Regions from separate parts of the Billgrantia tianxiuensis genome, predicted to be linked through region 2. Evidence: predicted binding sites of a transcription regulator. Region 2 holds the regulator's gene; each other region holds the start of a gene.
The links. Region 2 encodes sigma-54, which starts transcription at its own class of promoters, with help from an activator protein. Its sites were predicted from a motif close to TGGCACNNNNNTTGCTNT; they were not measured.
Positions count from the first base shown of each region.

Region 1: EKK97_RS06575 (ANTAR domain-containing response regulator) is a predicted target of sigma-54. The motif match lies at 3,808-3,825, and genes of this name have one in related genera.
Region 3: EKK97_RS22620 (P-II family nitrogen regulator) is a predicted target of sigma-54. The motif match lies at 6,931-6,948, and genes of this name have one in related genera.

Region 1 covers NZ_CP035042.1:1,380,949-1,391,484, forward strand. The annotation lists gene nirB (nitrite reductase large subunit NirB) at 1-456, opposite strand, end outside; gene EKK97_RS06565 (NAD(P)/FAD-dependent oxidoreductase) at 453-1,769, opposite strand; gene EKK97_RS06570 (CmpA/NrtA family ABC transporter substrate-binding protein) at 2,054-3,094, opposite strand; gene EKK97_RS06575 (ANTAR domain-containing response regulator) at 3,091-3,732, opposite strand; gene EKK97_RS06580 (nitrate reductase) at 4,162-6,930, shown strand; gene cobA (uroporphyrinogen-III C-methyltransferase) at 6,890-7,849, shown strand; gene EKK97_RS06590 (Rho termination factor N-terminal domain-containing protein) at 7,859-8,689, opposite strand; gene EKK97_RS06595 (AI-2E family transporter) at 8,867-9,940, shown strand; gene EKK97_RS24375 (response regulator) at 9,944-10,489, opposite strand; partial or broken gene EKK97_RS06600 (putative bifunctional diguanylate cyclase/phosphodiesterase) at 10,511-10,536, opposite strand, start outside.
Region 2 covers NZ_CP035042.1:3,206,854-3,217,389, reverse strand. The annotation lists gene EKK97_RS15070 (YhdP family phospholipid transporter) at 1-952, shown strand, start outside; gene EKK97_RS24845 (YhdP family protein) at 949-1,578, shown strand; gene tldD (metalloprotease TldD) at 1,575-3,029, shown strand; partial or broken gene yjgA (ribosome biogenesis factor YjgA) at 3,122-3,627, opposite strand; gene pmbA (metalloprotease PmbA) at 3,775-5,115, shown strand; gene EKK97_RS15050 (HPr family phosphocarrier protein) at 5,244-5,513, opposite strand; gene rapZ (RNase adapter RapZ) at 5,515-6,435, opposite strand; gene ptsN (PTS IIA-like nitrogen regulatory protein PtsN) at 6,482-6,952, opposite strand; gene hpf (ribosome hibernation-promoting factor, HPF/YfiA family) at 6,959-7,267, opposite strand; gene EKK97_RS15030 (RNA polymerase factor sigma-54) at 7,377-8,795, opposite strand; gene lptB (LPS export ABC transporter ATP-binding protein) at 8,950-9,675, opposite strand; gene lptA (lipopolysaccharide transport periplasmic protein LptA) at 9,683-10,210, opposite strand; gene lptC (LPS export ABC transporter periplasmic protein LptC) at 10,224-10,536, opposite strand, start outside.
Region 3 covers NZ_CP035042.1:4,814,841-4,825,376, forward strand. The annotation lists gene EKK97_RS22590 (substrate-binding domain-containing protein) at 1-703, shown strand, start outside; gene EKK97_RS22595 (malate synthase G) at 834-3,020, opposite strand; gene EKK97_RS22600 (alpha/beta hydrolase) at 3,331-4,314, shown strand; gene EKK97_RS22605 (hypothetical protein) at 4,308-4,787, shown strand; gene EKK97_RS22610 (YifB family Mg chelatase-like AAA ATPase) at 4,807-6,312, opposite strand; gene EKK97_RS22615 (accessory factor UbiK family protein) at 6,388-6,717, opposite strand; gene EKK97_RS22620 (P-II family nitrogen regulator) at 7,008-7,346, shown strand; gene EKK97_RS22625 (ammonium transporter) at 7,395-8,714, shown strand; gene glnK (P-II family nitrogen regulator) at 8,854-9,192, shown strand; gene EKK97_RS22635 (ferredoxin--NADP reductase) at 9,291-10,067, opposite strand; gene EKK97_RS22640 (LysR family transcriptional regulator) at 10,214-10,536, shown strand, end outside.

The sequences.
Region 1 (10,536 bases), 1.8 Mb from region 2:
CACCACGCCGGTGGTGGCGGTTTCGGCAGCGGCACGAATGGCGTCGAGGTCCTCCAGGGTGCGGTAGACCAGGCAGCCCTCGCGGTCGTTGCCGGGAATCGGCGGCACGAAGGGGTAGGAGCCGGTGGCCAGCACCAGGCGGTCGTAGGGGTAGCGGCCCTGGGGCGTGACCACTTCGCTCTTGTCGCGGTCGATCTCGGTGACCGCTTCATGCAGGCGCAGTTCGATGCCGTGCTCGGCATAGTAGTCGGCGGTGGAGAGCGCCAGCGAGGCGGCGTCACGGCCGCTGAAGTACTCGGAGAGGTGCACGCGGTCGTAGGCCAGGTGACGCTCCTCGCCAAACACGGTGACGGCGTAACGCTCGGTGGCGCCCTGTTCGACCAGCTGCTCGACCAGGTGGTGGCCGACCATGCCGTTGCCGATGACGATCAGTTGCGGTTTGACGGGCGTGTTCATGCGGCCTCCTTGGCGGGGCTGTGCGGTGATTCGTTCGATGCGTCGTCGAGCAGGGCCTGGGCGTCGGCGGCGCCGAGCAGCAGCGCGGCGCGGCAGGCGGTGAGGTCGCGACCGGCCAGGGCCTGCTCGAAGTACCAGGGGCCGGAGGCGGTGTCGCCGTAGAGCACGGCGCCCTCCAGGCGGCCGCCTCTCAGCAGCAGGCGGCGGTAGTCGCCCTGCTGGGGATCGCGGTAGCTGAGTACCTCGTGATCGGGTTCGGCTTCGGTGGGGCCGAAGGCGTAGAGCGAGATGCCGCTGACCTTGAGCTTGGTGGCGGTCGGTTTCTCGACGTAGCCCTGTGCGTCTTCGTCATCGGCGTGGTCATGGTCGAGACAGAGCCGCTCGGCCAGCACCTCGACCTGGCGCCAGATCGGCTCGACCAGGCCGTAGAGGTTGCCGCGGTGCTCGCAGCACTCGCCCAGAGCGTGGATCGCCGGGTCGCTGGTGGTCAGCCACTCGTCGACGATCACGCCGCGATTGACCTCCAGTCCGGCCACGCGCCCTAGTTCGGCATTGGGCACGATGCCGATGGCCACCACCACGCAGTCGGCGGCGAGCCGCGTGCCGTCGGCGAGCAGGGCGGCGCACACCTGGCCCTCGGCGTCGGCTTCCAGCCGTTCGAGCTGGGCGTCGGTATGGATGTCGAGCCCGCGACCGCGTAGCTCATTCTCCAGCAGGCGGGCGGCGGTAAGGTCGAGCTGGCGATTCATCAGGCGGTCGTCGCGCTGCAGCAGGCTCACCTGCATGCCGCGCTTGCGCAGCCCTTCCGCGGCTTCCAGGCCGAGCAGGCCGCCGCCGATCACCACGGCGTTGCGGCCGCTTTCGGCGGCGCGTGCCAGGGCGTCGGCGTCGTGCAGGTCGCGGAACACGTGTACGCCGGGAAGCTCGAGTCCCGGCACCGGCGGGCGGGCTGGGTTCGAACCGGTAGCCAGCACCAGGCGGTCGTAGTCGAGCCGGCGATCAGCATCGGTGCTGAGTGTGCGTGCGTCGCAGTCGATCTTCTCCACCCGCTCGCCGAGGATGAGTTCGATGCCCTGCTCGGCATACCATTCGGCGCTGCGCAGGGTGAGGGCCTCGCGCTGCATTTCGCCGGCCAGCAGCGGCGAGAGCAGGATGCGGTTGTAGGCCGGCGCCTGCTCGGCCCCGATGACCGTGATCCTGGCGGGGCGCTCGGTCCGGGCGAGGAGTGCCTCGACCAGCCGGTGGCCGGCCATGCCGTTGCCGACGATGACCAAATGCTCGACGGTGGATGTCTCGGGATGTCGCCGTGGCATGCGAACACCTCCTCTCGCTGCGCTTGTCAGAATGACGGGCCTATAACGCAACGACGCCTCGGCGCTTCCCCTGTCGATTCGAGGATCGAACCGGGGAGCACAGAGACGTCGTTGTCGCATTCATGTGGGCGATCGCCTTTGATCGCCGCTTTGTCCTGCAGGTATCAAGATTCTGGCCAAGGTACCTGGTGCGTGAAGTTTTTCCTTGTGTGCCAGTGTGTTGGAAAGTGACTTGGGGGCGTGATGCTGGCCGGAGGAAACTCAGCTTTCACCGGCCATGCACATCAATGGTGCGTTGCGGCATCGAAATGCACAGGGCTGTAGCATGCCGCCAGTAGCGCGGGATCGAAGCGGCCGCCCTGCGCTTCGAGCTGGCTCACGATGGGGGCGGCGAAGTGCAGTGCGGCCTGTGGCGTCGGGCGCAGCATGTCCGCCCCGCAGAGATGCTGATGAATGGGGGCTGCGTCGTTGTCGAGCGTTTCGAGATGGCGAATCGAGCGGTCGAGGTAGGGCGGCAGGGCTAGCCACTCCCGTGCCTGGCGACGGTGATCCGGCGAGGCGGCCAGCCACTCGCTGGCTGTTGCCAGGGCCCGCAGCAGGGCGGCCAGGGTAGCGGGGTAGCGCTGCGCCCAGGAGCGGGTCACGCCGAGCACTTTCTCGGGGTGGTCCTGCCACAGTTGGGCGCCAGTGGCGACCAGTTGGCCCGCGCCGCAGTGGCGGGCCAGGGTGCCCCAGGGCTCGCCGGCGCAGAAGCCATCGATCTGGCCGTTGCGCAGGGCTTCCACCATGCGCGGCGGTGGCAGGGCGACCAGTTCCACGTCGCGGTCGGGGGCGATGTCGCCCAGGGTCAGCCATTCGCGCAGCTGGTAGTGCTGGCAGGAGTAGGGGTAGACCATGGCCAAGCGTGGGCGTTTGCCGCTGCCCGGCCCGCGCAGCCAGTCGCCCAGTGCCAGGGCGCTGGTGCCTGGGTCTGTTGCTAGCGCGGCGCCGCTGGCCTGACACAGCGACGTGGAGAGCGTGATGGTATTGCCGTTGCGCGAGAGCAGCGTCGGCGCAAGCGTTTCGCAGGGGGCGCGGCCCAGCCCCAGGCTCATGGCCAGCGGCATGGGGGCGAGCATTTGGGCGCCGTCGAGCAAGCCGGCAGCGACCTTGTCGCGCAGGGTGCTCCAGGCGTTCTCCCGCGAAAGACTGACCTCGAGGCCTTGGGCGGCAAAGCAGCCCTGCTCGCGGGCGACGATCAACAGAGCGGCGTCGAGCAGCGGCACGAAGCCGAGGGTGAGACGCTCGAGTTCGGGGCTGGCGGCATGGTGTTGCGGGTGGCTCATGAGCGGGATCCCCGTTGGTCGGGTCGCCCCTGGGGCGATGCCAGGGTCGGATTCAGGCGGTCGAGTATGTCAATGACGCTGTCGGCGACCTCGGCGATACGCTGGCCGCGATCCATGGCGAGCTTGCGCAGCATGCGGTAGGCCTGCTCCTCATCGCAGCTCTGGTGCTTCATCAACAGGCCCTTGGCGCGTTCGATGCGCTTGCGCTCGGCGAGCTGGTTGCGCGCCTTGTCGAGTTCCTGGCGCATGCTGTGGAAGGCGTCGAAGCGGGCGATGGCGACCTCGACGATGGCCTCCACACGCTCCGGCACCAGGCCGTCGACCACATAGGCGCTGACGCCGGCCTTGAGCGCGGCCTGCAGCGTGTCGGAGTCGTGTTGGTCGGCGAAGAACACCACCGGACGAGGGTTTTCGCGGTTGAGCAGGGCCATGCTTTCCAGCGTGTCGCGGTCGGGGCTCTCCATGTCGATGATCACCACGTCGGGCTGGTGGCGCTCGACCATCTCGTTGAGGCTGGCCGGGCTCGTCAGCCGGCAGATGACCCGGTGACCCTCGGCCATCAGCGCTTCCTCGACCATGGCGGCACGCACTACCTCATCGTCGACCAACAGAATGTTCAGAGGTGATGGTGATGGCATAGGGTCTCGCTCTGTGTCGCGCCTTTGCATTGGCGCAAGAGCCTAGCGGCTCCTGTGGTACTTCTTGCGAAACACGATGCAAGAAACGTTCCAACTGATACTCCGTCGCGGACAGTGGGGCATTTGGCGTGCTACTGGCTGGTGGCGAGCGAGCCTGATTCGCTCACTGGCACCAGTCTGGTGCAAGGGCGGAACCGGCCGTGGGGAAATGGTGCAAAGCAGCATGGAGGGGCGTCAGGAACGAAGGAGCATCTGCCTGATACCCGCTCGTTCTTCGGTGGATGGCACGCTTCCTGCTTGCTACGGGTCAATACTCTCTAGAGGGCGCCATGCGGTGCCCCAAGCGGCAACGACGCCCGCCAACGCCACCCTTCGGGGGCGGCCGTTGGCGGGCGTCGTCGTTTCGCCAAGACCAGACAGGAGATCGACATGCGCGAGGCCCGAACCACCTGCCCCTACTGCGGCGTCGGCTGTGGCGTGCTGGCCAGCGTCGAGAACGAGCGGATCGTCGAGGTGCAGGGCGACCCGGAGCATCCGGCCAACTTCGGCCGGTTATGCGTGAAGGGTTCGGCGCTGCACGAGACGTTGGGCCATCATGGCCGCCTGACCCGGCCGCGGGTTGACGGCGTCGAGACCGATTGGAATACGGCGCTGGAGGCCGTCGCCGAGCGGCTGGCGGCGGTACGGGCGGCCCACGGGCCGCAGGCGCTGGCCGCCTACCTCTCCGGGCAGCTGCTCACCGAGGACTATTACGTCGCCAATAAGCTATTCAAGGGCTTTCTCGGTACGCCGCACCTGGATACCAACTCGCGGCTGTGCATGGCCTCGGCGGTGGCGGCCCACAAGCGTGCCTTCGGCGCCGACGCTGTGCCATGCAGCTATGAGGATCTCGAAGAGGCCGAGCTGGTGGTGCTGGTGGGCTCCAACCTGGCCTGGAACCATCCGGTGCTCTATCAGCGGCTGAAGGTGGCCAAGCAGCGCAACCCGCTGCTGCGGGTGGTGGTGATCGACCCACGGGTCACCGATACCTGCGAGATCGCCGACCTTTACCTGGGGCTCAAGCCGGGCAGCGATGCGCGCCTGTTCACCGGGCTGCTGGCGTGGATGGCGAAGCGCAACAAGCTCGACCGGGTCTACCTGGAGGCGCATACCCAGGGCTTCGAAGAGGCGCTTGCCGCGGCGCGGGAGCAGGATGCCGCTGTGGAGGCCATCGCCGCCGACTGCGATGTCGATGCCGAGCGCCTGGAGACCTTCTTCTACTGGTTCGCCAGCCACCTGCATGTGGTCACGCTGTTCTCCCAGGGGGTGAACCAGTCGAGCAGCGGCACCGACAAGGGCAACGCCATCATCAACTGCCACCTGGCCGGCGGCAAGATCGGCCTGCCGGGGGCGGGACCTTTCTCGATCACCGGCCAGCCCAACGCCATGGGCGGGCGCGAGGTGGGCGGGCTGGCCAACCAGTTGGCCGCTCATATGGACTACGACACACCCGGCGCGCGAGACCGGGTCACGCGCTTCTGGGCCACTGAGCGGCTGGTGCCGTGCCTGCCCGAGGCGCCCGGCCATAAGGCGGTGGCACTGTTCGAGGCGATCGAGCGCGGCGAGGTGCAGGCGCTGTGGATCATGGCCACCAACCCGGCGGTGAGCCTGCCGCGGGCCGACCGGGTGCGTGCGGCGCTGGAGAAATGCCCGCTGGTGATCGTCTCCGAGTGCATGGCCAACGCCGACCTGCTGCCCTATGCCGATATCGTGCTGCCGGCCTCGAGCTGGTCGGAGAAGAACGGCACCGTGACCAATTCCGAGCGGCGCATCTCGCGCCAGCGCGGCATCCTGCCTCCGCCTGGGGAGGCCCGGCACGACTGGTGGATCGTCTGCGAGGTGGCCAAGCGGCTGGGCTTCGGCGAGGCGTTCGCCTATACCCATCCGTGCGAGATCTTCGACGAGCACGCCCGGCTCTCGGGCTTCGAGAACGGTGAGGGCCCGGGTGAGAGCCGCCGGCTGTTCGATATCTCTGGCCTGGCCGGGCTCGACCGCGACGCCTACGATGCCCTGGCGCCGATCCAGTGGCCGGTCAACGCCGGGGCCCCCCACGGCACCGCGCGGCTGTTTACCGATGGCCGCTTCGCCACGCCGGGCGGCCGCGCGCGGCTGCTGCCGGTACGTCCGCGCCCGCCGGCCCAGGCATTGGACGCGGCCCGTCCGCTGCGGCTCAATACCGGGCGCGTGCGCGATCAGTGGCACACCATGACACGCACCGGCCGTGCGCCGCGGCTGATGAATCACCGCGCCGAGCCGTTCATCGAACTCACCCCGGAAGATGCCGCCGAATGGGGCGTGGCGGAGCATGGCCTGGCGCGCCTGGAGGGAGCGGGTGGCGACTATGTCGGCCGGGTGCGGCTGTCGCGCGGACAACGTCGCGGCGAGGTGTTCGTACCGATGCACTGGAGCGGCTATTTCAGCGGCACGGCGCGCATGGGGACGCTGCTCGAAGCGCATCTCGATCCGGTCTCCGGCCAGCCGGAATCGAAGCACGGCGCGGTGGCGCTGGCCCCGCTGGCGGTGGAGTGGGAGGCCACCCTGCTGGTGGCCGACGACCTGGGCGTGGCGGAATCGAGCTGGTGCGACGAGAGCCGCTACTGGGCGCGCATTCCGCTGCACGGCTGCCAGCGCTGGCAGTTGGCCGGTGGCGAGAGCGCCTGCGGCGGGGTTGCGAAAAAAGCGGCGCAGCGCGACTGGCTGACCTGGCTCGAGGCGACGCTGCCGGTGGCGCCGACGCTGTGGTGCACCGATCCGGCTACCGGAAGGCTACGTGCCGCCGGAGTGGATGCCGCGGGACGCCTGCGCTGGTGGCTGATGGCGGGACCGCCGGTAGAGCTGCCCAACCTGGCCTGGCTCGACGCTCGCTTCGAGGAGGCCAGAGCCGGTGTGGGGCTCTCGGCGCAGCATCGCCGTCGGCTGCTGGCTGGCTGCGACGACGGCGCCGCCAATCAGGGGCCGGTGGTGTGCAGCTGCCATCAGGTGGGCCAACGCGCTATCCTAGAGGCTATCCGTGAAGGCGATGACAGCGTCGAGGCGTTGGGCGCCAGGCTGGCCTGCGGCACCCAGTGCGGAAGTTGCGTTCCCGAGCTGAAATCGTTGATCGAAGAGGAGAAGGCCCATGCGAGCGCTGAGCCAATTGAAATCACTGCTGTCGCCTGAGCTGTGGCGTTGGGCGCAGCGGCCCCGGGCGTTGGGGCAGGCGGCGTTCTCGCGGCTGCACGGCCTGGGTCATATCGTGCGTTCGCCGTTCGGCCGTTCCACGCGCGTCGAGGCGCCCACCCTGACCCTGGACGGCGAGTGTCGCGCCGGCCGGGTCTATCTGGTGGGGGCGGGCAGCGGCGATGTCGAGCTGCTCACGCTCAAGGCCGCGCGCCTGCTGCAGCAGGCCGAGGCGGTGGTCTATGACCGCCTGGTGGGCGACGATGTGCTGGCGCTGATTCCCGCCGGCCACGAGCGCTACTACGTGGGCAAGGAGCGTGGCCACCACAGCGTGCCCCAGGCCGAGATCGGCGCTTTGCTGGTGAAGCTGGCGCGGGAGGGCAAGTCGGTGGTGCGGCTCAAGGGCGGCGACCCCGGCGTGTTCGGGCGCATGGGCGAGGAACTCGCCGCGTTGGCCGAAGCCGGGATAGAGGCCGAGATCGTGCCCGGTATCACCGCCGCTTCGGCCGCCGCCGCCGGCATGGGTATCCCGCTGACCGACCGCGCCCATTCCCAGCAGTTGCGTTTCATTACCGCCCAACTGTGCCGCAAGGACGGCGAGCCCGACTGGGCCACCTTGGCGCGCCAGGACGAGACGCTGATCTTCTACATGGGCCTGACCAAGGTCGAGGCCATCTGTGCCGGGCTGCGCCGCAATGGGCTGCCCGACGACTGGCCGATCATGCTGGTGGCCAACGCCAGCCTGCCCGAGCAGGCCTCGCTGGTGGGCACCCTGGCCGACATGCCGGAGAAGCTGGCCGCCTCGCCACTGCCTTCGCCCTGCCTGATCGTGGTGGGCAGCGTGGTACGCATGGTGGCGACCAGCCCGGCGCGAACCGCGATCGCGCAAGGCAATACCACGGCTAATCCCACGAACTAGTCCTATGAACTAGGCCCGCGAGCCCGAGCCGGGGCGCTGGCGGCGAGCGGCGAGGGCATGCACGAGCTGTGTCTTGTTCATGCTCGAGCGGCCGCCGATACTACGCTCGCTGGCCAGCCGGTATAGCTCGTCCTTGCTTTTCGCTTCGAGCTCCGTTGCATCGCCGTCCGGCTGTCGCTTGTCGAACTCGGCGCTGTCGTTAGCGCTGTCTCTGTCTCTGCCGTTGTCGCTACGGCTATTTCCCTGCTGCGCGATCCGCTCCTTCACGGCTTCCAGCAACTCTTCCCGCTTCATCTTGGAAGTACCGGAGAGTCCGTACTCCTTCGCCATGTCGAGCAGCTCGGCCTTGGTGCGCAGGTTGAGCCCATACACGTGTTCGTGCTCGCCCACGCTGAAGGGGAGCGGCTCGGCGGCGTCGGCTGCCTTGAGTTCCTCGATCATCTGCTCGAGATACTCGATCACCTTCTTGCGCTGGGTTCGCTCACTGACGTTCCAGGCCGCGCTGCTGGCACGCTTGTGGGCCACCTTGAATTTCTTGCCCTCCATGCAGGTCGTGTAGCTGTTGGCGTCGAGCTTGTCGACGCGCTGGTGGGATACGATCAGCCAGTTGTACTCCGTACCGATGGGGGCGCCTGACTCCTCGGGAGCGCGAGCCGCCCGCCGCTTGGTGGTCTGGTAGGAGATTTCCCATTCGTCGGGGGTGATCTTGCGCTCGCGCCACTCGCCCTGGTCGTAATACCACTTGTGCGAGCGACCGACTTTCATTCCCGAATAGCCTTTGCCCTGGTGCTGCTTGAGGCGATCGTAGCCCTGTGGCTTGCGCTTGCTGTCGGCAGTCATCGCTGAACCTCCCTGGTTGCGTTCGATGTGCGCGTCTGGTCCTGGGGTTGCTCCATAGAGGCAGCATAGCTGACGAAGTTCCTGGCAACCGGGCCATGCCTGAAGCATCTGCTAGGCTAGGCCACAGGCGCCCGGAATGGCGCGGGCGGATCCCGCCGCAAGCGACAAGGAGCAGACATGGCCAACAAGGAGAGTGGCGTCGAAACGGTTTCCCGGTTCTCCCGGCGCGTTCTGATCGTGGTCGGAATCGCCAGCTTGGTGGCGATTCTGCTCTACTTCGCCGCTCAACTGCTCGACGTGCTGTTGCTGGTGTTCGCCGGTGTGCTCTTTGCCGTGGCGATCGATGGTGTGGTGCGTCTGTGCCAGCGTTACCTGCCGCTCACGCGACCGTGGGCCCTTGCGCTGGCGCTGCTGACGATCTGCCTGCTGCTGGTTGGGTTGGGGGCATTGATCGGCCCGCGCCTCGGGGAGCAGTTGCCGCAGTTGATCACGGAACTCCCCCAGGCCTTCCAGCAGCTAGTGACCAACCTGCGCGAGCTGCCCGGCATCGAGGCGGTAATGGCCGAGGTGGAGGAGCCGGCTCAGCTCCTCGGCCAGCCGGTCATCGATCACTTCACCGGTTTCTTCTCCACCACTTTCGGCGCCATTGCCAGTTTCTTCCTGATCCTTCTGATCGGCTTCTACCTGGTGCTCAGCCCCACCAAGTACGTCGGCAATGTGGTGGTACTTTGTCCTCCCGCTCATCGCGAGCGTCTGCAGCAGGTGTTGTGCATGCAGGGCCGGGCGTTGCGCCTATGGCTGCTGAGCCGGCTGGTATCGATGGTCTTCGTGGGAGTGTCGGTGGCGATAGGGCTGGCCTTCCTGGGGGTGCCGATGGCCGGTGCGCTGGGCCTGGTCGCCGGATTGTTCACCTTCATTCCCTACTTGGGTCCGATCATCGGTGCCATCCCCACCATACTGATTGCCCTGCTTGAGTCGCCGCAGCTGGCGCTGTATGCCGTGGTGCTCTATTTCGTGGTGGAGACGCTGGAGTCCAACCTGGTGATGCCTCTTGCCGCCAAGGGCATGGTGCGTCTGCCCCCCGCCTATACCGTCATCGTGCAGCTGGCCGGTGCCGCGGTAGCCGGAGTGGCGGGGGTGATTCTCTCCGCGCCGCTGGCGGTGGTGGCGGTGGTGGCCGTGCAGATGCTCTACGTGGAGGATGTGCTGGGCGATGAGGTAAAGGTGCTGGGACAAGGACAGGGCAAGTGACGGTCAGGCCTCGTCGTCGTCATCGTTGCGTGCCTGCCGTCGGCTCCTGGCGCCTTGAAGTGCGGCCTCACGGACGGCCTGCTGCACGATGAGCCGCAGCTCCTCGTCGTCCCAGGGCTTGGTGAGGAACTTGTAGATCCCGCCTTCGTTGACTGCCTCGGTAACGGTCTTGAGGTCGGTATAGCCCGACAGGATGATCTGAAGGGTTTGCGGATAGAGCACTTTCACGCGTTTGAGGAATTCCGTGCCATTCATCTCCGGCATGCGCTGGTCGCTGATGACCAGTGTGACCTCCTGGGTGGCCAGCAATTCGAACGCTTGGCTCGCACCATCGGCCGTCAGGATGCGATAGCCGTCGCGGCGCAGGGTCCGGGTCAGGGCGTGCAGGATATTGGCCTCGTCGTCGACCAGCAGGATCGCTGGCGAGGTGACGCCGTGTCCATCCGGGCGAAGATCGCGGGCTGCTTCATGGTGATCCTTGAGGAAGGGCAGCAGTTCCTCGAAAGGCATGGGGCGCGCGAAATAGAAGCCCTGGAACAGGTCGCACATGTGCTTGCTGAGATAGGCATAGTGCGCCTGGGTCTCGACGCCTTCGG
Region 2 (10,536 bases):
TGCACTCGATGGCGCCGCTGAGGTGGATAGAGTGTCGCAGCGCTTCGATGCCGGTGCGCTCGGCGCTCGGCTGTCGGGTCGCCTGCCGTGGCGCGGCCGCTTCGAGCTTGGCGAAACGCGCAATACGGTTCGCTTCGACAGCAGCCTGCAGGGTGTCGCCATCGACCTGCCGTCGCCGCTGGGCAAGGCGGCTGGGGAGAGTCGTCCGCTGTGGATCGAAGCCGATCTCGATCAACAGCGGGTGGAAGCCGAAATGGGCGGTGATGCCCGCCTGCGCTGGCGCGGCCTGCCGTGGTCGGATCTGGGCCAGGGTCAGTTCTGGCTTGGGCGACTGCCCGAAGCGCCCAGTTGGCCCGAGCAGGAGGGATGGTCGGGTACCCTTTACCAATCCCGTCTCGACCTGGTGGAGTGGAGTACGGCGCTGGCACCGATGCTTGGCAATGGCTCGCCGGATAGCGGTGCGGGCTCTGGGGCGCTACGTCGCCTGCGAGTGGAGACCGCCTGTCTCGTCGGTCCGCAGGATTGCCTAGGCACCATGACCGCCGATGCACGGCCGCACACCGGCGGTGGTTGGCGTGTCGGCCTGCGGGGAGACCTGCTCGAGGGTTACCTCGATTACCGTCCGTCGCTCACCGACCCCTTGGATATCGCACTAGAGCGTTTGACCCTCGATGGACTGCTCCCCGCACAGCCGGAAGGGGCCGGCAACCTGCTCGAGGAGCTCGACGTACCGCCCGATCCCACGCCGCTGCCTCAGTGGACCAGCGAGCTTCCCGATGGTCGCCTGCGTATCGCCGACATTCTCTACCAAGGACGCCAGATCGGTCCGTTGACCGCTCATTGGCAAAGTGGGCCGCAGCGGCTCAGCATCGTCCCTCTGGGACTGACCCTGGGCCAGATTTCGGCCCGGGGGAAGTCGTCTGGGAGTCCGCCGGTCCGGGCGACAGCTTGACTCGCTCGCGGCTCGATCTCGATGGGCGTGATCTGGGCACTGCACTGGAGCGGCTCGGTCAGCCGGTCTCGATCCGCAGCGGCGAGACGCGCGTGCGCAGTCAGCTGGCCTGGCCGGGACCGCCCTGGCAGTTCGCCCTGGCGCGTTCGCGAGGCAGTATCGAAGTCGAGTTGCGCAATGGCCGCTTCGTCAATCTGGAGTCGCCGACGGCGCGGGTGGTGGGGCTGCTCAACGTCGACAATCTGGTGCGCAGGTTGCGCATGGACTTTTCCGACGTGACCGGGCAGGGCACGGCCTTCGATCGGGTGAGTGGGGCTGCTACCCTGTATGGAGGCGTACTGGAAACCAATGGTCCGGTGCTCATCGATGGCCCGGCCACTTCCTTCACCCTGGACGGCACCGTCGATCTGGCACGACGGGAACTGGATCAGCGTCTGGGCGTCACAGTGCCAGTCAGTAGCAGCCTGCCGCTGGCCGCGGTTATCGCCGGTGCGCCAGTAGTGGGCGGTGCCCTGTTCATTGCCGACCGTCTGTTCGGCAGAGCCATCGACCGGGTCACCCGAATTCACTATCGCGTGCGAGGCCCCTGGACCTCGCCGGACATCACACTGGAAACCGCCGAATGACGACATCTTCACCTGCCTTGCTCGATACCGCCGTCGAGATCCTATTGCACCCCGGTGGGCTGGATATCGACGCCCTCGATGCTGGACTCGGCCACGTGCTGGCTCCGGGGGTCGATTATGCCGACCTCTATTTCCAGAGAAGCTGGCACGAGAGCTGGGTGCTCGAGGATGGCGAGGTCAAGGAGGCCGGCTACAACATCGACGGGGGCGTCGGTGTGCGTGCCATGGCGGGCGAGAAGACCGGCTTCGCCTATTCCAACCAGATCACTCTCGATGCCCTGGCGGAAACGGGGCGCACGGCCTCGGGCATCGTGCGCAGCGGAGCGCGTCTTCCGCTTGGTTCCCGAGTCGTGAGCCAGGGCGCGTTGCGCTATGCCGCAATCGATCCTCTCGCCGGCCTGTCGGCGGAAGAGAAGATTGCCATGCTCAAGCAAGCCGACCGGGTGGCGCGTGCCGCCGACCCGGCTGTCTCCCAGGTCAGCGCATCGCTCACCGGCGTGCACGAGGTCGTGCTGGTGCGTGCCAGCGATGGCACCCTGGCGGCGGACATTCGGCCGCTGGTGCGTTTCAACGTCAGCGTCATTGCGGTCCGGAATGGACGACGTGAGCGTGGCAGTGCGGGTGGCGGCGGGCGCTATGCCATGTCGCGGCTGCGCGATGACAACGCCGCCGAGCGCTTTGCCAAGGAGGCGGTGCGTCAGGCGCTGGTAAACCTGGAGGCAGTGGACGCTCCGGCCGGGCAGATGCCGGTGGTGCTTGGCCCCGGTTGGCCGGGGATTCTGCTTCACGAGGCGGTGGGGCACGGCCTGGAGGGCGACTTCAACCGCAAGGGCAGTTCCGCCTTTGCCGGTCGCATGGGGCAACGTGTCGCTGCGCCTGGCGTGACGGTGGTGGACGATGCCACCCTGGCCGATCGGCGCGGCTCCATGAGCGTGGACGACGAAGGCACACCGGGCCAGAACACCACGTTGATCGAGGACGGCATCCTCACCGGCTACATGCAGGACAAGCTCAACGCCCGGCTGATGGGCATGACGCCCACCGGCAATGCCCGGCGCGAGTCGTTCGCCCACATGCCGATGCCGCGCATGACCAATACCTACATGCTGGCTGGCCAGGACGATCCGGCCGACATCATCGGCAGCGTCAAGCGTGGTATCTATGCGGTCAGCTTCGGCGGTGGCCAGGTGGACATCACCTCGGGCAAGTTCGTGTTCTCGGCGAGCGAAGCCTATTTGATTGAGAATGGCAGGATCACCGTGCCGGTGAAGGGCGCCACCCTGATCGGCAACGGGCCGGAGGCGATGGGGCGGGTGTCGATGATCGGCCACGACCTGGAACTCGACACTGGCATCGGCGTATGCGGCAAGGAGGGACAGGGCGTGCCGGTGGGGGTTGGCCAGCCGACGTTGAAGCTTGATGAGCTCACCGTTGGAGGAACGCAATCTTGACCACTACGAGGGCCGCAAGCTTGTAGATCCTGCGGGCTGCGGGCTGCGGGCTGCGGGCTTTGCTCGTTGCCCGAGGCCCGTAGCTCGCCGCGCTATAGTCCGGCCGTATCGCGGATCAGCCGGAACAGTTTGCGGGCGTTGGCTGGGGGCTTGCCCCGTTCGCGCTCGCTTCTGGCGTTGCGGATCAACTGGCGAAGCGCCTGGCGATCGACATCGGGATAGTCGGCGATGAAGGCCTCCACGGCCTCGTCGCCTTCGTCGATCAGCCGGTCACGCCACTTCTCGAGACGATGGAAGGCCAGATCGCGGCGACGGTTCTCCTGCTCGATTTCGTCGAACACGGCCTGGATCGCTTCCAGGTCCTCGCGCCGCATCAGCTTGCCCACGTACTGCATGTGGCGCCGGCGCCCCTCGTGGAGCGGATGCGGGAGGTTTCCTCGACGGCGGCGAGCATGTCCTCGGAAAGCGGGAAGCGGGCACGTTCCGCGGGAGTCATGGCGATGATCTGCTCGCCCAGTGCCTGCAGCGCATGCATTTCACGCTTGAGCTGCGACTTGCTGGGTCTTTCGTCGGAGGGGGAGGGAATATCCTGGGTCATGCCGCATCCAAGTGGTAAGGGATTGGAATTCGGTTGGCCATCGCGCAGCGAACAGGCCCGAATGGCAGCAGTATATCAGGCCGCCGCCTTGCGGCGGGAAGTGACACTTGCGAGGACCGGCTTGGCCGGTGAATGAGGGAGACACACATGACCAAGGCTTTCGATGCCGCTGCCCAGCAGGCCCTGCTGGAGTCCCGCGCCGAGCAGGCGCTGCTTCTGGCGAAGCACCTGGGGGCGGATGCCTGCGAAGTGGGAGCCAGTGTCGATCAGGGAATCGGCATCAGCGTACGTGAAGGAGAGGTGGAGTCCGTCGAACTCTCCCGCGACCAGGGAATTGCCGTCACGGTCTACCTGCGCGGCCACAAGGGCAGCGCCTCCTCCACCGATGCCAGCGATGCCTCGATCCGTGAGGTCGTGGAGAAAGCCATGGCCATCGCGCTGTATACCGGTGAGGATCCTGCGGCGGGGCTGGCCGATGCCGAGTTGATGGCCACCGACCTGCCGGACCTCGACGTGCACCACCCCTGGTCGCTCTCCACCGAACAGGCCGTCGAGCTGGCACTGGCCTGTGAAGCGGCCGGGCGTGCCGAGTCCGGCATCCGCCAGTCCGAGGGGGCGTCGCTCTCCAGTGGCGAGGGGGTGCGGGTGTATGCCAATAGTCATGGCTTCCTCGGCAGTCAGCGTGGTAGCCGGCATTCGCTGTCCTGCATGTTGATCGCCGAAGATGAGGGCGGCATGCAGCGCGACTACGATTACACCAGTGCGCGCAATCCCCGCGACCTGTTGGCCGCAGAGGAAGTGGGCAAGCGTGCCGCCGAGCGCACCCTGCGTCGCCTGGGCGCGCAGCGGCCGGCCACTGGGCGCTTGCCGGTGCTGTTCGATGCCACCGTGGCCAGCGGTCTCGTCGGCCACCTGATGAGTGCCATAGCCGGTGGTGCGCTCTATCGCCAAGCGTCGTTCCTGTGCGACCGGTTGGGTGAACCACTGTTTCCCGACTGGTTCAGCTTGGGCGAACGGCCCATGGAGCGCGGCGCCATGGCCAGCTCGCCGTTCGACAACGATGGCGTGCAGACTCGCGACAACGTTTTCATCGAAGCAGGGCGCCTTGCCAGCTACATGCTCTCGGCCTACAGCGCGCGGCGTCTTGGCATGCAGACCACCGGCAACGCAGGCGGGGCGCGCAACCTGCGCATCACGGCCCCGCTCGAGTCGCGCGAGGCACTGCTCTCGCGGATGGGTCGAGGCGTGCTGGTCACCGAGCTAATGGGGCAGGGGGTGAACGGTGTCACCGGCGACTACTCCCGCGGTGCGGCCGGCTTCTGGGTTGAGAACGGCGAAATCCAGCATCCAGTGGAGGAGTTCACCATTGCCGGCAATCTCGAAGCGATGTTCAAGGGGCTGGTCGGCGTGGGCAGCGACATCGATACCCGCGGCAGTATCCATACCGGCAGTTGGCTGATCGACGAGATGACCGTGGCCGGCTCATGAGCTGAATGGGCGCTTTACGCTTTCCCCATTAAGTTATCGGGAATGAGCGAGCGATGGCCAGGCCAGGCGAAGCCCGACGGCACTGCGAAGAGGGCTTCAACACCGCATGGCCGAGCGCAGCCATTCCCCTAGTTATCCTCTTCGAAGCGGGCCTCGAACAGAGCCTCGATGGCCTCCAGGGCCGCTTCGGCATCCTCTCCTGCGGCGCTGACCTCGAGTTCGGTGCCGCAGGGTGCGCCCAGCATCAGCAACGCCATGATGTTGTTGGCATCGGCCTGCTGGGGGCCCCGGCTGACGATGATACGTGCATTGAAGGGCTGGCAGCACTGCACCAGCTTGGTGGCAGCGCGAGCGTGCAGGCCGCGTTTGTTGGTCAGGATCAGCTTGCGGCAGGGCACGCTACGATTCCTTGTGGTCAGGCGTCTCGGCGGTCGGCTCCTGTGTGGCGGTGACCGGCGTATGGATACCGAGTTCGCGATGACGCAGGCGCACGTCCGGCTGCTGCTGTGCCAAGTGGTGCGCGAGACGTTCGGCGAGATAGACAGAGCGGTGCTGGCCACCGGTGCAACCGATGGCGACGGTAAGGTAGCTGCGGTGAGAATCGCGATACGCCGGTAGCCAGCGTTCGACCCAGGCGATGATATCGTCGAGCATTTGCTGAACCAGCGGGTACTGCTCCAGGAATTCCACGATGCTGGGCTCCCTGCCGGTGGCTGAGCGCAGGCGGGGGTCCCAATAAGGATTGGGCAGGCAGCGCGCATCGAAGACGATGTCGGCATCGAGCGGCACGCCGCCCTTGAAGCCGAACGATTCCACGGTCAGGGTCAACTGGTCGGCGCGATGGCTGGCCACCTGCTCGGTGATACGGCCGCGAAGGTCGTGCACCGACAGCCGCGAAGTGTCGATGATCAGGTCTGCCAGGTTGCGAATGTCGCTCAACGTGGCGTCTTCCGACTCGATGGCTTCACCCAGGGTCATGTCGCGGCCACGGGTCAGGGGGTGGCGACGCCGGGTGGCGGAGTAGCGCTCGTGCAGGATCTTGGCATCGGTCGTCAGGTAGACGATCTGGCAGTCGACCTGCTTGGCGCGCAGCTCTTCCAGCAGCCGCGGGAAACGTTCCAGGGCATGAGGCAGGTTGCGTGCATCGATGCTGACGGCGATGGAAGTCTGGATCGTAGGGGAGTTACGTAGCTCATCGACCAGCGACCCGAGCAGCATCGCCGGCAGGTTGTCGATGGCATAGTAGCCAATGTCCTCGAGCGCTTGCAGTGCGATCGATTTGCCAGAGCCGGAACGGCCGCTGATGATCACAAGCTGCATGAGGGTTCTCCTGATCAGGGGCTGGCCGAACGGCGTAACGAAAAATTCAGGCCGAGGACTGTCGTCGTATCGCTTCGATGAGACGCTCGTGGAGTTCGCGCTGGCTCTCGCATTTGCGCAGCCGTGCACGTGTGTCGGCATCGTTCATCACGCTGGCCACCTGGCTCAGCAGCGACAGGTGGGTGTCGTCGGCCTCCTCGGGTACCAGCAGTACGAAGACGAGATCGACCGGTTCGCCGTCGATGGCGTCAAAATCGATGGGCTCCGCCAGTTTGAGAAAAGCCGCCACGGGGCTATGGCAGTGTGGGCTACGGGCATGGGGAATGGCGACGCCATTGCCGATGCCAGTGCTACCCAGCCTCTCGCGGCCGACCAGCCGGCTGAAGACTTCCTGGCTGTCGAGGCTCGGAGTGTTCTGCGCAATGAAGGTGCTGAAGAACTCCAGCACCCTCTTCTTGCTGCCTCCCGGAACGTCGAACAGCGCGCGTTCCGGGGGCAGGATGGTTTCCAGTGTCATGGCAACTCAGCGAATGCCGGCGCCCTGGGCGCGCGCCTGGGCTTTTTCCTTGTGTTTGACCAGTTGACGGTCGAGCTTGTCGGTCAAGGCATCGATAGCGGCGTACATGTCGGGATCGGAAGCTTCGGCATGCAGGTCGGCGCCGGCGGCATGTATCGTACAGGCGGCTTGTTGGCGTTCCTTCTCGATCGAGAGCGTGACCTGCACGTTGGTAATGTTGTCATAGTGGCGTTGGACGCGGTTCAGCTTCTCGCTCACGTAGTCACGCAGTGAATCGGTCAGCTCTACATGATGGCCGGTGATGTTGACTTGCATGACAAGCTCCTTCGTCCTTCGGGTGGTAGCTCGATTGTAACCCTTTTTACTGCCCTGCAAACCCCCTCGAGCCGCCGAGATTGTCTGGCGTCAACGTTACGTGGAGGCCTCAGCGAAAACGCTTGCGCTCGCTCGAGGAGGGAATCCCCAAGGCCTCACGATACTTGGCAACGGTGCGGCGTGCCACCTGAATCCCGTCGTCTGCGAGCAATTCCACCAGGCGGCTGTCGGAGAGCGGCTTGCGTGGCGGCTCATCGGCGATCAGCTTGCGAATGCGGGCGCGAATCGCCGTGCTGGAGTGGGCGTCGCCATCGCCGTTGCCGCCGACATGGCTGGAGAAGAAGTACTTGAGTTCGAACACACCGCGTGGCGTGTGGATGAACTTTTGTGTGGTCACGCGAGAGATGGTCGACTCATGCATCTCGACGGCCTGAGCGATATCGGCCAGCACCAGGGGCTTCATGGCTTCCTCGCCCTGCTCGAGGAACTCGATCTGGCGCGCCATGATTTCGCGGCCCACCCGTAGCAGGGTGTCATTGCGGCTCGCCAGGCTCTTCATCAGCCAGCGCGCCTCCTGCAGGTGATCCTTGAGAAACTGATTGTCCTGACTCTTGTCGGCGCGGCGCACCAGGGCAACGTAGTCGGGTTGGATGCGCAACCGGGGCAGGGCGTCGGCGTTCAGCTCGACACGCCAGCCGGACTCGTCATGATAGGCAACCAGATCCGGCGTGACGTAGCTGCTGCCGACCTCGGCATAGGCGCTGCCCGGGCGGGGGTTCAGCGAACGGACCAGGGCGATGACCTCGTCCAAGGCTTCGTCGTCCAACCCCAATCGGCGCTTGAGCAGGCGGCGATCGTCGGCGGCCAGGGCTTCGAGAAACTGGCGCACCAGGCGGCGGGTCTGGGGTAGCAGGGGCGTGTCGTCGGGCAGGGTGGCTAGCTGCAGCATCAGGCACTCGCGCAAGTCGCGGGAGAATACCCCGGTAGGCTCGAACTGCTGCAGTCGCAGCAATACCTGCTCGACTTCCCGTACGGTCAGGCCGTCGAGGCCCTGCTGGCGCAGTCCGTCGCGGATCTCCTCCAGTGTCTGGGCCAGGTAACCGGCACCATCGACGGCATCGATCAAGCTCTCGGCGATAATGTGCTGGCGCTCGCTCAGGTCGGTCATCGCCAGTTGCCAGACCAGGTGTCCGGCCAGGGTCTGCTCCGAGGCCTGACGCTCGAAGTCGGGGCCTTCGCCAGTGACACCCGAGCCGCTGCCATGATCGGGGTAGGTATCGGTCCAGTCGCTGTCGGTCGACAGCTCGTTGGGTATTTCGCTGGCCCAGTCTTCGCTTTGGGCTTCGCTGACGGCCTGTTCACCAAAGCCGTCGTCGAGCTCCAGCATGGGGTTGGATTCCAGCGCCTGTTGGATCTCCTGGCGCAGGTCGAGAGTCGAAAGCTGCAGCAGGGCGATGGCCTGCTGCAGCTGGGGAGTCATGGTCAGCTGGGTGCCGACACGCAGTTGCAAAGATGCTTTCATGGCCATGAGAATACGGGGCTCATTTGCCGGAAAACTCTACCCTAGACCGGCGTGCGATGACTTGCAAGCGAAATAACTGCAATAAGCATGCCATCGGCAATATTCATGCCTTTTGAGTAACTTTTAATTTAAATCATAGTGTTGCCGGGGTGGTTGGGGTTTAGAGCCGGAAATCCTCTCCCAGGTAGACTTCTCGTACCCGCTTGTTGGCGAGAATGGCCGCAGCGTCCCCTTCGGCGATGATCTGGCCGTCGCCGACGATATAGGCCGAATCGCAGATATCGAGCGTTTCGCGAACGTTGTGGTCGGTGATCAGGACACCGATGTTGCGTGCCTTGAGCTGACGGATGATGCCCTTGATCTCGCCCACCGAGATCGGGTCGACCCCGGCAAAGGGTTCATCGAGCAGAATGAACGCCGGTTCGGTGGCCAGGGCGCGGGCGATCTCGACACGTCGGCGTTCGCCGCCGGACAGGCTCATGCCCAGGTTGTCGCGAATGTGGGTGACGTGGAAGTCCTCCAGCAGGCGTTCGAGCCGCTCGTGCCGCCCGTGGCGGTCGAGGTCCTTGCGCGTCTCGAGGATGGCCATGATGTTGTCGGCCACCGACAGCTTGCGGAAAATCGAAGCTTCCTGCGGCAGGTAGCCGATACCAGCCTGGGCACGCTCGTGCATCGCGCTGTGCGAGAGGTCCTGGTCATCGATGTGGACTTCGCCAGCATCCGCTTTCACTAGCCCGACGATCATGTAGAACGAAGTCGTCTTGCCGGCCCCGTTGGGGCCGAGCAGGCCGACCACGCAGCCCTGCTCGATGGAGAGGCTGATGTCGTGTACCACGCGGCGGCGTTTGTAGCTCTTGGCCAGGTGCCGGGCATGCAGGGTCTTCATTGGCATCTCAGCGCTCCGGCTGCAGGGTCATGCGGATACGCTGGCGCCCCTCGACGCCTTCGCTTTCGGCACGGGCCTGGACGACGCGGCGATCGAGGAAGTACTCGAGATAGCCGCCGTCGAAGGTATCGCCGCCCTGGTGCAGTTCGGCGCGGTCGATCAGTTCCACCCGTCGTTCGGCCACATGATAGATAATGGTGCGCCCCCAGCCGCGTACCACGGGCTGCTCGGGATCGGGCTGCTGTTCGATGTAGGCGCGTTCGCCGCGTGCCGTGGCACGCGAGAGTTCGCCGGCAGCATTGCGTTGGAACTCCACCCGGTCGCCGGTCAGGCGCATGCTGCCCTGGCGAATATCGACATCGCCGGTGTAGACCGCCGTGCCGGCACGGTCGTCCAGGTCGAGCCGGTCGGCCTCCACTTCGATGGGCTGGTCGGCATCGCGCTGCTGCGCCATGGCCGAGCCGGCTACCCACGCCATGCCAACCAGCGCCAGGGTGAGCAGCGTTCGGGCGGTTGGGAGCTTGCATCGCTTCATGGCGTGAAATCCTCTAGGTTGACGGCTTCGGCGGCCTGCCCCGGCTGGGCCCCTTCCGGGGGTGGTGGCCGCGCACATTGTCGGTCAAACGCGCCCGGTTGTCATGGATCCAGGCATCGAAGCGCTCGCCGCGCATGCGCTGCGGCGGTTGCTGCAGCAGGGCGGGCGTATCGCTCCAGGCGTGTCCTACGTTGGAGTCGAAGTGCAGGATATCGGTGTCGAGCTGCCAGCGCTCCTCGGGGGCAAGGAGTCGAGCCTCGCCAGTGAGCGTCAGCGGGTTGCCGCTGGGGCCGAGCCGTCCTTCGGTGGCGTTGGCGATCCACAGT
Region 3 (10,536 bases), 1.6 Mb from region 2:
GGGCATGGATATCATCGTGCTGGCCGCCGCCAACAGCGAGGCCATCGGGCCGGCCGTTCGGCGAGCCCAGCAGGCTGGCATCGTGGTGGCGGCGGTCGACATCGACGCCCAGGGGGCGGACGTCACGGTCACCACCGATAACGTTCAGGCGGGGGAAATGACCTGCGATTACATGGCCGAGCGATTGGGGCACACGGGGCGAGTGGCGATCATCAACGGTGCGCCGGTCTCGTCGGTGACGGATCGCGTGAACGGTTGTCGCACGGCGCTGAACCGGCACCCCGAGATCGAACTGCTCAGCGATGACCACAACGGCGGTGGCACCTACAGCGGCGGCCTCGAGGCCATGACCTATCTGATCAGCGCCTACTCTGATCTGGATGCGGTGTTCGCCATCAACGACCCGTCGGCCATCGGAGCGGCCAACGCCGCTCGTCTGGCCGGGCAGTCGCACCTGTTCATCGTGGCGGTGGATGGCTCACCCGAAGGCATCGCAGCGCTACAGGAGTCTCCTGCGCTGCTGGTCGCCACCGCCGCGCAATCCCCACGCCAGATGGCCGCAACGGCCATTCGCGAAAGCCTGGGACACCTGGCCGCGGGAGGACGACAGGAAAGCCAGGCGATTCGGCTCGCCACGCAGTTGATCACACGGGAAAACGCCGAGCATTTCGATCACTGGAGTAATGGCTCTACGTCGGAGTGACGCTATGCTGAGTCGCTGCGAAGCAGAACGCCCCTGTCGGTCTCCCGACAGGGGCGCTTTTCTCGCGGCCCGTAGCCCGTAGCCCGTAGCCCGTAGCCCGTAGCCCGTAGCCCGTAGCCCGTAGCCGAGCTTACTTGGCCTTGTGCACGGCACGCCAGTGGTGCAGCAGCGGCTCGGTATAGCCGGAGGGCTGCACGCGCCCCTTGAAGATCAGGTCGCTGGCCGCCTTGAACGCTGTCGAGGCCTCGAAGTCGGCGCTCATGGCGGTATAGGCCGGGTCGCCGGCGTTCTGCCCGTCAACCACCTTGGCCATGCGCTCCAGGGTCTTCTGCACGCGTTCGGCATCGACCACGCCGTGGTGCAGCCAGTTGGCGATGTGCTGGCTGGAGATACGCAGCGTGGCACGATCCTCCATCAGGCCCACGTCGTGAATGTCGGGCACCTTGGAGCAGCCCACGCCGTGCTCGACCCAGCGCACCACGTAGCCGAGGATGCCCTGGCAGTTGTTATCGAGCTCCTGCTGGATCTCCTCGTCGGACCAGCCGGCCTTCTCGGCCACCGGCACGGTGAGCAAGTCGTCGAGCAGCTCTTCCAGAAGGGCGGGCTCGCTCTGGGTCTCAAGCTCACGCTGAATCTCGGTGACGTCGACCTGATGGTAGTGCAGCGCATGCAGCGCGGCAGCCGTGGGCGACGGTACCCAGGCGGTGTTGGCACCGGCCTTGGGATGGCCGATCTTCTGCTCCAACATGGCGGCCATCAGGTCCGGCATGGCCCACATGCCCTTGCCGATCTGGGCGCGACCACGCAGGCCGCAGGCCAGGCCGACCAGCACGTTGTTGCGCTCGTAGGCGCCGATCCAGGCGGCATTCTTCATGTCGCCCTTGCGGATCATCGGGCCCGCCTCCATGGCGGTGTGCATCTCGTCGCCGGTGCGGTCGAGGAAGCCGGTGTTGATGAACACCACGCGGGAGCTGGCCTCGGCGATACACGCCTTGAGGTTGACCGAGGTGCGACGCTCCTCGTCCATGATGCCCATCTTGAGGGTGTCACGGGCCAGGCCCAGCAGATCCTCGATACGGCCGAACAGCGCGTTGGAGAAGGCGACCTCCTTGGGACCGTGCATCTTCGGCTTGACGATGTAGACCGAGCCCTGGCGCGAGTTACGCGCCTCGCCTTCGCCCTTCTTGAGGTCGTGCATGGCCAGCAGGCTGGTGACGATGCCGTCGAGGATGCCTTCGGGCAGCTCGTTGCCATCGGCGTCGAGTATCGCCGGCGTGGTCATCAGGTGGCCGACGTTGCGCACGAACATCAGCGAGCGGCCGGGCAGCGTCAGGCTGCCGCCATCCGGGGTGGTGTAAGTGCGATCGGCGTGCAGGCGACGGGTGAAGGTCTTGCCACCCTTCTCGATCGCTTCTTCCAGGTCGCCCTTCATCAGGCCCAGCCAGTTGGCGTAGACCCCGACCTTGTCCTCGGCGTCGACGGCAGCCACGGAGTCCTCGCAATCCATGATCGCGGTCAGCGCGGCCTCGACCAGCAGGTCCTTGACGCCGGCCGGGTCGGTCTTGCCGATGGGGTGGCTGGGATCGATTTGGATCTCCAGGTGCAGGCCGTGGTTGACCAGCAGGATCGCCTCGGGGCTGGCGGCATCGCCCTGATAGCCGATCAGCTTGCCCGGCTCCTTGAGGCCGGTCTCGCGACTGCCCTCGAGGGTCGCCACCAGATGGCCGTCGCGCAGCGCATACTTGACCACGTCACGATGGCTGCCAGTGGCCAGCGGGGCGGCCAGGTCGAGCACGCCGCGGGCGTAGGCGATGACCTTCTCGCCACGCTTGGGGTTGTAGCTCGCGCCCTTTTCGGCGCCACCTTCTTCGGAGATGGCATCGGTGCCGTAGAGCGCATCGTAGAGGCTGCCCCAGCGGGCGTTGGCAGCGTTGAGCGCATAGCGGGCGTTGCTCACCGGCACCACCAGCTGCGGGCCGGCCTGAACGGCGATCTCGCGATCCACGTTGGCGGTGCTTACGGTAACCTGGGAGGGAGCCTCCACCAGGTAGCCGATCTCCTCGAGAAAGGCGCGATAAACGCTCATGTCGCGCACCGGACCGGGGTTCTCGCGGTGCCAGGTATCCAGTTGCTCCTGCAGGCGCTCACGCTCAGCGAGCAATTCCCGGTTTTTCGGTGTCAGATCATGAAAGATGGCATCGACCCCGGCCCAGAAGTTTTCGGCATCCAGGCCGGTACCGGGAAGGGCCTGGTCGTTGATGAAGCGGTCCAGTTCAGCGGCCACCTGGAGACGATGGCGAGTGACACGTTCGGACATGGGAAGTCTCCTCCTGCGTGGCGGCCGATGATATACGCTCGGCCAGCCGCAATTCGTGGGGGTGATACCACTGCGAAGGCGCCAATTTTGTGGAAAACTCTTCCATATGTAAACCCGAAGGAGGGTCTACCCTACTAGACATAGGGTTAAGATCCGATATTCTGACCGATTGGTCAGAAAAAATACGAGCTATCGCAGCGATCGCTCACCCAACAGCATGGTCGGTAGGTAAACTTGCTGCACGCTCCAGTGCCGCCAATGACGAAAGGACTCGAGGGGAAATGCCTGTCTTGATCCGTTGGAGAACGCCATGACCGACTTCACTCCCCTACAGGCGCTGGGGCCGATCGCGCCCTTTCGCGCCGAGGGCGAGCCATCGCTGGCCGACTACCTCGCCCACTATGGCCTGGCTCCGCTGCTCACCGAGCAGGTCGGGCTCTACGTGGGCTACGTGGATGCCCAGCGCTACCAGCTCTGGAGCCAGGTATGGAGCCCGGCGGAACCGATCGGCACGGCCTTCGTGGTACACGGGTATTTCGATCATCTCGGCCTGTACCGCCATCTCCTGGAACGGCTGCTGGAGCGCCGCTGGCGGGTGGTGTTGTGGGATCTGCCCGGTCATGGATTGTCCAGCGGCAAGCGCGCCTGCATCGACGACTTCGCTCACTACGGCGAATGTCTGCACGCGCTACAGGAACAGTTGAACGCCCGGGGCCTGGCCCCTCGCCCGTGGCTGGGCATCGGCCAGAGCACCGGCGCCGCCATTCTCGCCACCGACGCCCTGAGCCGGCCGGACGAGGAGCGCTGGTCGGGCCTGGCTCTGCTTGCGCCGCTAGTGCGCCCGTGCGGCTGGCCCCAGGCGGGTTGGCTGCACACCCTGGTGGGCCCCTTCGTCGAGACACTGCCGCGACGCTTCGGCGCGAACTCCACCGATGCCGAATTTGCCACCTTCCTGCGTGAGCACGACCCGCTACAACCGGGCCATCTGTCGCTCAACTGGGTCAGCGCCATGCGCCGTTGGATGCCTCAGCTGCTGGCCCTGCCGTCGAGCGACCTGCCGACCCTGATCCTGCAGGGGGAGCAGGACCTCACCGTCGACTGGGAGTGGAACCTGACGGTGCTCGAGCGCAAATTCCCCAATGCCCGCATTCATCGCCATCCGGACGCACGCCATCATCTCGTCAACGAGGCCGAGCCCATTCGTACCACGCTGTTCGCCGCCCTCGACGAGTTTCTGGCCGAGTTGGAACCAGGCCTCTCGACCATCGCCCAGGAGCCTCTCTCCCGATGCTGAGACATCTCGCCCTGCTCGCCCTGTTGGCGTTTCTCGCCGGATGTGCCGCCCAGCCCCCCGAACCCGACCCCATTCGCCGTGCCCTGCAAAACCTGAGCGACCGTGCCGTCGCCCGGGTCATGCAGGTCGAGGCCCTGCAGCCACCCGCGGATCAGGTACTGCTGCTGGTGTCCCCGGACGTGGACAATAGCCTCGAGATCGACAGCGACCGCTTCCTGGAAAGCCTCACCCGCGCCCTGCTGGGCGCAAGCGACGGCCCCCAGGTGCTCGACTGGCGCCCCGCCATGAGCGGCGAAGGCGGCGATCACCAGTGGCGCATGGAGAGCCGCCTGGAAGCCACTGCCCCCCGTCTGACCCTCTCCGACCGCGACCTGCTGCCCTACCGCCTCATCCTGTCGCTCTATCGTCCCGACGCCGAGCGTGCACTGTGGCAGACCGAGATCGAGGGCGCCTTCGACGCCACCGCGCTGTAGCCCCCAGACCGCAGCCTTACTAACTCTGCCTCAATTGCCGATCCAGTTGACGATACCCGATCGCCTCCATCAGCTCGCCGCGCTCCGGATGCGGCTTGGCGGCAAGATCGGCCAGCGTCAGCGCCACGCGCAGCACCCGGTGGTAGGCGCGCGCCGAGAGCCGCAGGCGTTCGAGCACGCCGGCCAGCCAGGCACGATCCGCCGTGGAGAGCGCGCAGGCGGCTTCCAGCTCGCGCCCGCCGAGGTGGGCGTTGAGCGCACCGCGGGCGTACTGCCGCTCGCGGGCGGCCATGACCCGGGCGCGCACCTCAGCCGAACTCTCGCCCACTTCGCGTGAGGTGAGCTGCTCCGGCGGCAGCGCCGGCACTTCGATCTGCAGGTCGATGCGGTCGAGCAGCGGCCCGGAGAGACGCGACTGATAGCGCTGGATCTGCGCCGCGGTGCACTGGCAGGCCTGGCGCGGATCGCCGAGGTGACCGCAGGGGCACGGGTTCATCGCTGCCACCAGTTGGAAACGGGCAGGAAAGCGGCGCTCGTGGTTGGCGCGAGCGATATGGATGCGGCCCGACTCCATCGGCTCACGCATCACCTCGAGTACGTGACGACTGAACTCGGGCAGCTCGTCGAGGAACAGCACGCCATGGTGGGCCAGCGAGATCTCGCCGGGTCGCGGCCAGGAGCCACCGCCGACCAGGGCCACGGCGCTGGCGGTGTGGTGCGGGGCGCGAAAGGGCCGGCGCCCCCATTGCTCGGCCAGCGGCAGACCGCACACCGAGCGAATGGCGGCCACCTCAAGCGCCTCGTCCTCGGTGAGTTCGGGCAGGATGCCGGGCAGGCGGCTCGCCAGCATGGTCTTGCCGGTTCCCGGGGGCCCCGCAAAGAGCAGGTTGTGCGAACCGGCCGCAGCGATCTCCAGCGCGCGCCGGGCCTGGTGCTGGCCGCGCACCTCGGCCAGGTCGCCTTCACGGCTATCGGCAACGGGAGGAGCCTCGAGGCGGTGCGCGGCAATGGGCTTCTGCCCCAGCAGGTGCGCCATCACGTCGAGCAGGTGCTCGGCCGGCAGGACCTGCAGGTCGCCGGCCAGGGCCGCCTCGTCGGCGTTCTCCCTGGGCACGATCAGCTTGCGCCCGGCCTTGCGTGCGGCGAGCGCCAGGGGCAGCACCCCATTGATGGGTCGCAGGCGGCCGTCCAGCGCCAGCTCGCCCACGCTTTCGATACCCTCGACCGCTTCGCCGGGCACTTGGCCGGAGGCGATAAGAATACCCAGCGCGATGGGCAGATCGAAGCGCCCGCCGACCTTGGGCAGGTCGGCGGGCGCCAGGTTGAGCACGATTCTGCGCGTGTTGGGGAAATCGAAGCCCGCATTGACCAGGGCGCTGCGCACCCGCTCGCGGCTCTCCTTGACGGCGGCCTCGGGCAGGCCCACCAGGGTCATTCCCGGCAGGCCGTTGGCCAGATGTACCTCGACCTGTACCTCGGGCGCTTCCAGCCCCAGGCCGGCCCGCGTGGCAACGATCGCCAGCATCTTGCGGTCCCTCGCAGTTCATTAGCGTAAGGGCTAGATACTAGCACTATGCCGCAACGGGCTCTCCACGCTGGCTCAGCGCTCGGCTTCGTCGGCCCTGGTTTCGTCCGTGCCGTTGCTTTCGGGCGGCGTAAGGGTGGCCTGGGTCACGGGCGTCTCGCGAGCCGCCAGCGCCTGCTCCAGCGCCGCTACCTGCTGCTCCAGCGCCTCGACACGAATCCGCGTGCGCTGCAGCACGTCCATCAGAATGTCGAAGTCCTCCCGCGACACCAGCTCCAGGCGGTCGAAGGCGCCGCGCACGATCTGCTGCACGCCCTTCTGGAATTCCTCCGGTGCCTGGGCCGCTCCCTGCAGGCGTTCGCCCAGCTGTTGCGCCAGTCGGCTGATGGGGTCCTGATTCGCCATGGTGCGCTTCTCCTGTTGGCCTGCTCATGTTGCTCTACAGCATACGCAAGGCCCCGCCATGGCGCATTCCCTTCTCTCGCCCCCTCATGGCGCAGCCGCACCACGATCCAGCACCACGCTGGTGCACAACGGCAGCGCCGGCTGCGCCATTGCGGCGCAAGACATGCCGCGAGGGCTCTGCAACATTATGTTTCCGCGAAAGTTAAAAAGGATTGGCACGATCCGCGCATAAGGTGGCATACAGCCGGCTGGCGACCCCCGCCGCCCTATTTCCAGCAGGGAGAGACGCGATGAAGCTCATCACCGCCATCATCAAGCCATTCAAGCTCGACGACGTTCGCGAGGCGCTGGCCGACAACGGCGTTCAGGGTATCACCGTGACCGAAGTGAAGGGTTTCGGCCGCCAGAAGGGCCATACCGAACTCTACCGCGGCGCCGAATACGTGGTCGATTTCCTGCCCAAGGTGAAGGTCGAGGTTGCCGTGGACGACTCCCGCGTCGAGAGCGTGCTCGACGCCATCTGCAGCGCCGCCAACAGCGGCAAGATCGGCGATGGCAAGGTCTTCGTGACCCCGCTGGAGGACGTGATTCGTATCCGTACCGGCGAACGCGGCGCCGAGGCCGTGTAACGGCTCCCCTCAAGACAAGAGCAGCAACAAGAGCGATGGAGAACTCCCATGAGTGACCTTGCAGAGTTGAGCTACGCGCTCGACACCTTCTATTTCCTGATATGCGGCGTATTGGTGATGTGGATGGCCGCCGGCTTCTCGATGCTCGAGGCCGGCCTGGTTCGCGCCAAGAACACCGCCGAGATCCTGACCAAGAACATCGCCCTGTTCGCCATCGCCTGCACCATGTACCTGCTGGTGGGCTACGCCATCATGTATTCGAGCGACGCTGGCGGCATTCTGCCCAACCTGGGCGTGCTCATCGGCGCCGAGAACAGCGTGGACGCGGTCACCGCCGGCGGCGACGATGCTCCCTACTACTCCATGCGCGCCGACTTCTTCTTCCAGGTGGTGTTCGTCGCCACCGCCATGTCTATCGTCTCGGGTGCCGTGGCCGAGCGCATGAAGCTGTGGGCCTTCCTCGCCTTCGCCGTGGTCATGACCGGTTTCATCTATCCGGTATCCGGCTACTGGACCTGGGGCGAGGGCTGGCTCGACGAGCTGGGCTTCTCCGACTTCGCCGGTTCCGGCATCGTGCACCTCGCCGGTGCAGCCGCGGCCCTGGCCGGCGTGCTGGTCCTCGGACCGCGCAAGGGCAAGTACGGCAAGGATGGCAGTATCCACGCCATCCCCGGCGCCAACCTGCCGCTGGCCACCGTGGGAACCTTCATCCTGTGGATGGGCTGGTTCGGTTTCAACGGCGGTTCCGAGCTCAAGCTCTCCGACGTGGCCTCGGCCAACAACGTGGCCCAGGTGCTGGTCAACACCAACGCTGCTGCTGCCGGTGGCGTCATCGCCGCGCTGATTCTGGCCAAGCTGTGGTTCCGCAAGGCCGACCTGACCATGGCGCTGAACGGTGCCCTGGCCGGCCTGGTGGCGATCACCGCCGAGCCGCTGGCGCCCTCCGCTCTGGGTGCCACGCTGATCGGCGCCGTCGGCGGCATCATCGTGGTGGCCTCCATCGTCACCCTCGACAAGCTGAAGATCGACGATCCGGTCGGTGCCATCTCGGTGCACGGCGTGGTCGGTATCTGGGGCCTGCTGGCGGTACCGCTGTCGACCGATACCGGCTTCGGCGTCCAGATCATCGGCGCACTGGCCATCTTCGCTTGGGTCTTCGTTGCCAGCCTGGCGGTGTGGCTGATCCTCAAGGCGATCATGGGCGTCCGCGTCAGCGAGGAGGAGGAGTACGAAGGGGTCGACCTGGCCGAATGCGGCATGGAGGCCTATCCCGAGTTCAGCGTCGCCCGGGTCTATGGCGGCAGTGGGCGCCCGCAGTCAGGCGGTTACGCTGCCGGTTCCCCGATCGGCCGGCCGCAGGCGGAGTGATCCTCGGCCCACTTGTCAAAAGGCTCCCTGCGGGGAGCCTTTTTTCTTCCTGCCAAGGGCGGTGTATGCTTGAGGCCAACCGCTCCCGTATCATCCGGGTCCGACCTGCGGACCCTGCCCGACCATGAGGAAACAGACCATGAAACTGGTGACCGCCATCATCAAGCCGTTCAAGCTCGACGACGTACGCGAGTCGCTCTCGGAGATCGGGGTTCAGGGCATCACCGTCACCGAGGTGAAGGGCTTCGGCCGCCAGAAAGGTCACACCGAGCTGTATCGGGGCGCCGAGTACGTGGTCGACTTCCTGCCCAAGGTGAAGGTGGAAATCGCCATCGACGACGACCTCGTCGAGCAGGTGATCGACGCCATCACCCAGGTGGCCAATACCGGTAAGATCGGCGACGGCAAGATCTTCATCACCCCGCTGGAGCAGGTCATTCGCATCCGCACCGGCGAAACCGGCAAGGATGCGGTATAAGCCAGAAGCTCGAAGCCAGACAGCTTAGGACATGCAAAAAACCCGGAGGCCAGGCCTCCAGGGGTTTCTCTTCCTACTCCAAGCTTACCGCTTGAGATTCACTTCTCGACGAAGGCGCGCTCGATCACGTAGTCCCCCGGCTCGCCCATGCGCGGCGAGATGTTGAAGCCGAGGTCGTCGAGCAGCGCGCTGGTCTCGTCGAGCATCGCCGGGCTGCCGCAGATCATGGCTCGGTCCTGCTTGGGGTCCATCGGCGCAATACCGGTGTCCTCAAACAGCTTGCCGCTGCGGATGTGGTCGGTGAGGCGGCCCATGGTGTGGAACTCTTCGCGAGTCACGGTGGGATAATAGACCAGCTTCTCCTTGATCTCGTCACCCAGGTATTCGTGGGCCGGCAGTTCCTTCTGAATGAAGTCGGCATAGGCCAGCTCGCTGACGCTGCGCACCCCGTGGACGAGAATCACCTTCTCGAAGCGCTCGTACACTTCCGGATCCTGGATCAGGCTCATGAACGGCGCCAGCCCGGTACCGGTAGAGAGGAAATAGAGGTTGCGTCCCGGCAGCAGGTCATCGGTGACCAGGGTGCCGGTGGGCTTGCGGCTGACCATGATCTGGTCGCCCACCTTGAGGTGCTGCAGGCGCGAGGTCAGCGGGCCGTCGGGAACCTTGATGCTGAAGAACTCGAGGTGGTCCTCGTAGTTGGGGCTGGCGATGGAGTAAGCACGCATCAGCGGCTTGCCGTCCACTTCCAGGCCGATCATGACGAACTGACCGTTCTTGAAGCGCAGGCTACGCTCACGGGTGGTGCGGAAGCTGAACAGGGTATCGTTCCAGTGATGGACGCTGAGAACGTCTTCCAATGCAAACTTGCTCATGCCGACTCCTGAATATTCCTTAATCGAATAATGAACAGGGCAATACGATTTGCTTGCATTATAAGAGCGCAAGGTATATCTGTTAATTGGATTGTATGGATATCGTTTATCTATACTCCTGATATAGATCAAATTTGAGCCATTTCATGCACTTCACCCTGCGCCAGCTCGAGGTATTCGTCGCCGTCGCCCAGCACGAGAGCGTTTCCCGTGCCGCACGGGCACTCTCCCTGTCACAGTCCGCCACCAGCACCGCCCTGGCCGAGCTCGAGCGCCAGTTCGACTGCCAGCTGCTCGACCGTGTCGGCAAGCGGCTGCGGCTCAATGCGCTGGGCTTCCAGCTGCTGCCCAAGGCAGTGGCGCTGCTCGACCGTGCCGAGGAGATCGAGGAGATCCTGCATGGCCAGCAAGGCATCGGCTCGCTCGACGTGGGCGCCACCCTGACCATCGGCAACTACTTGGCAACGCT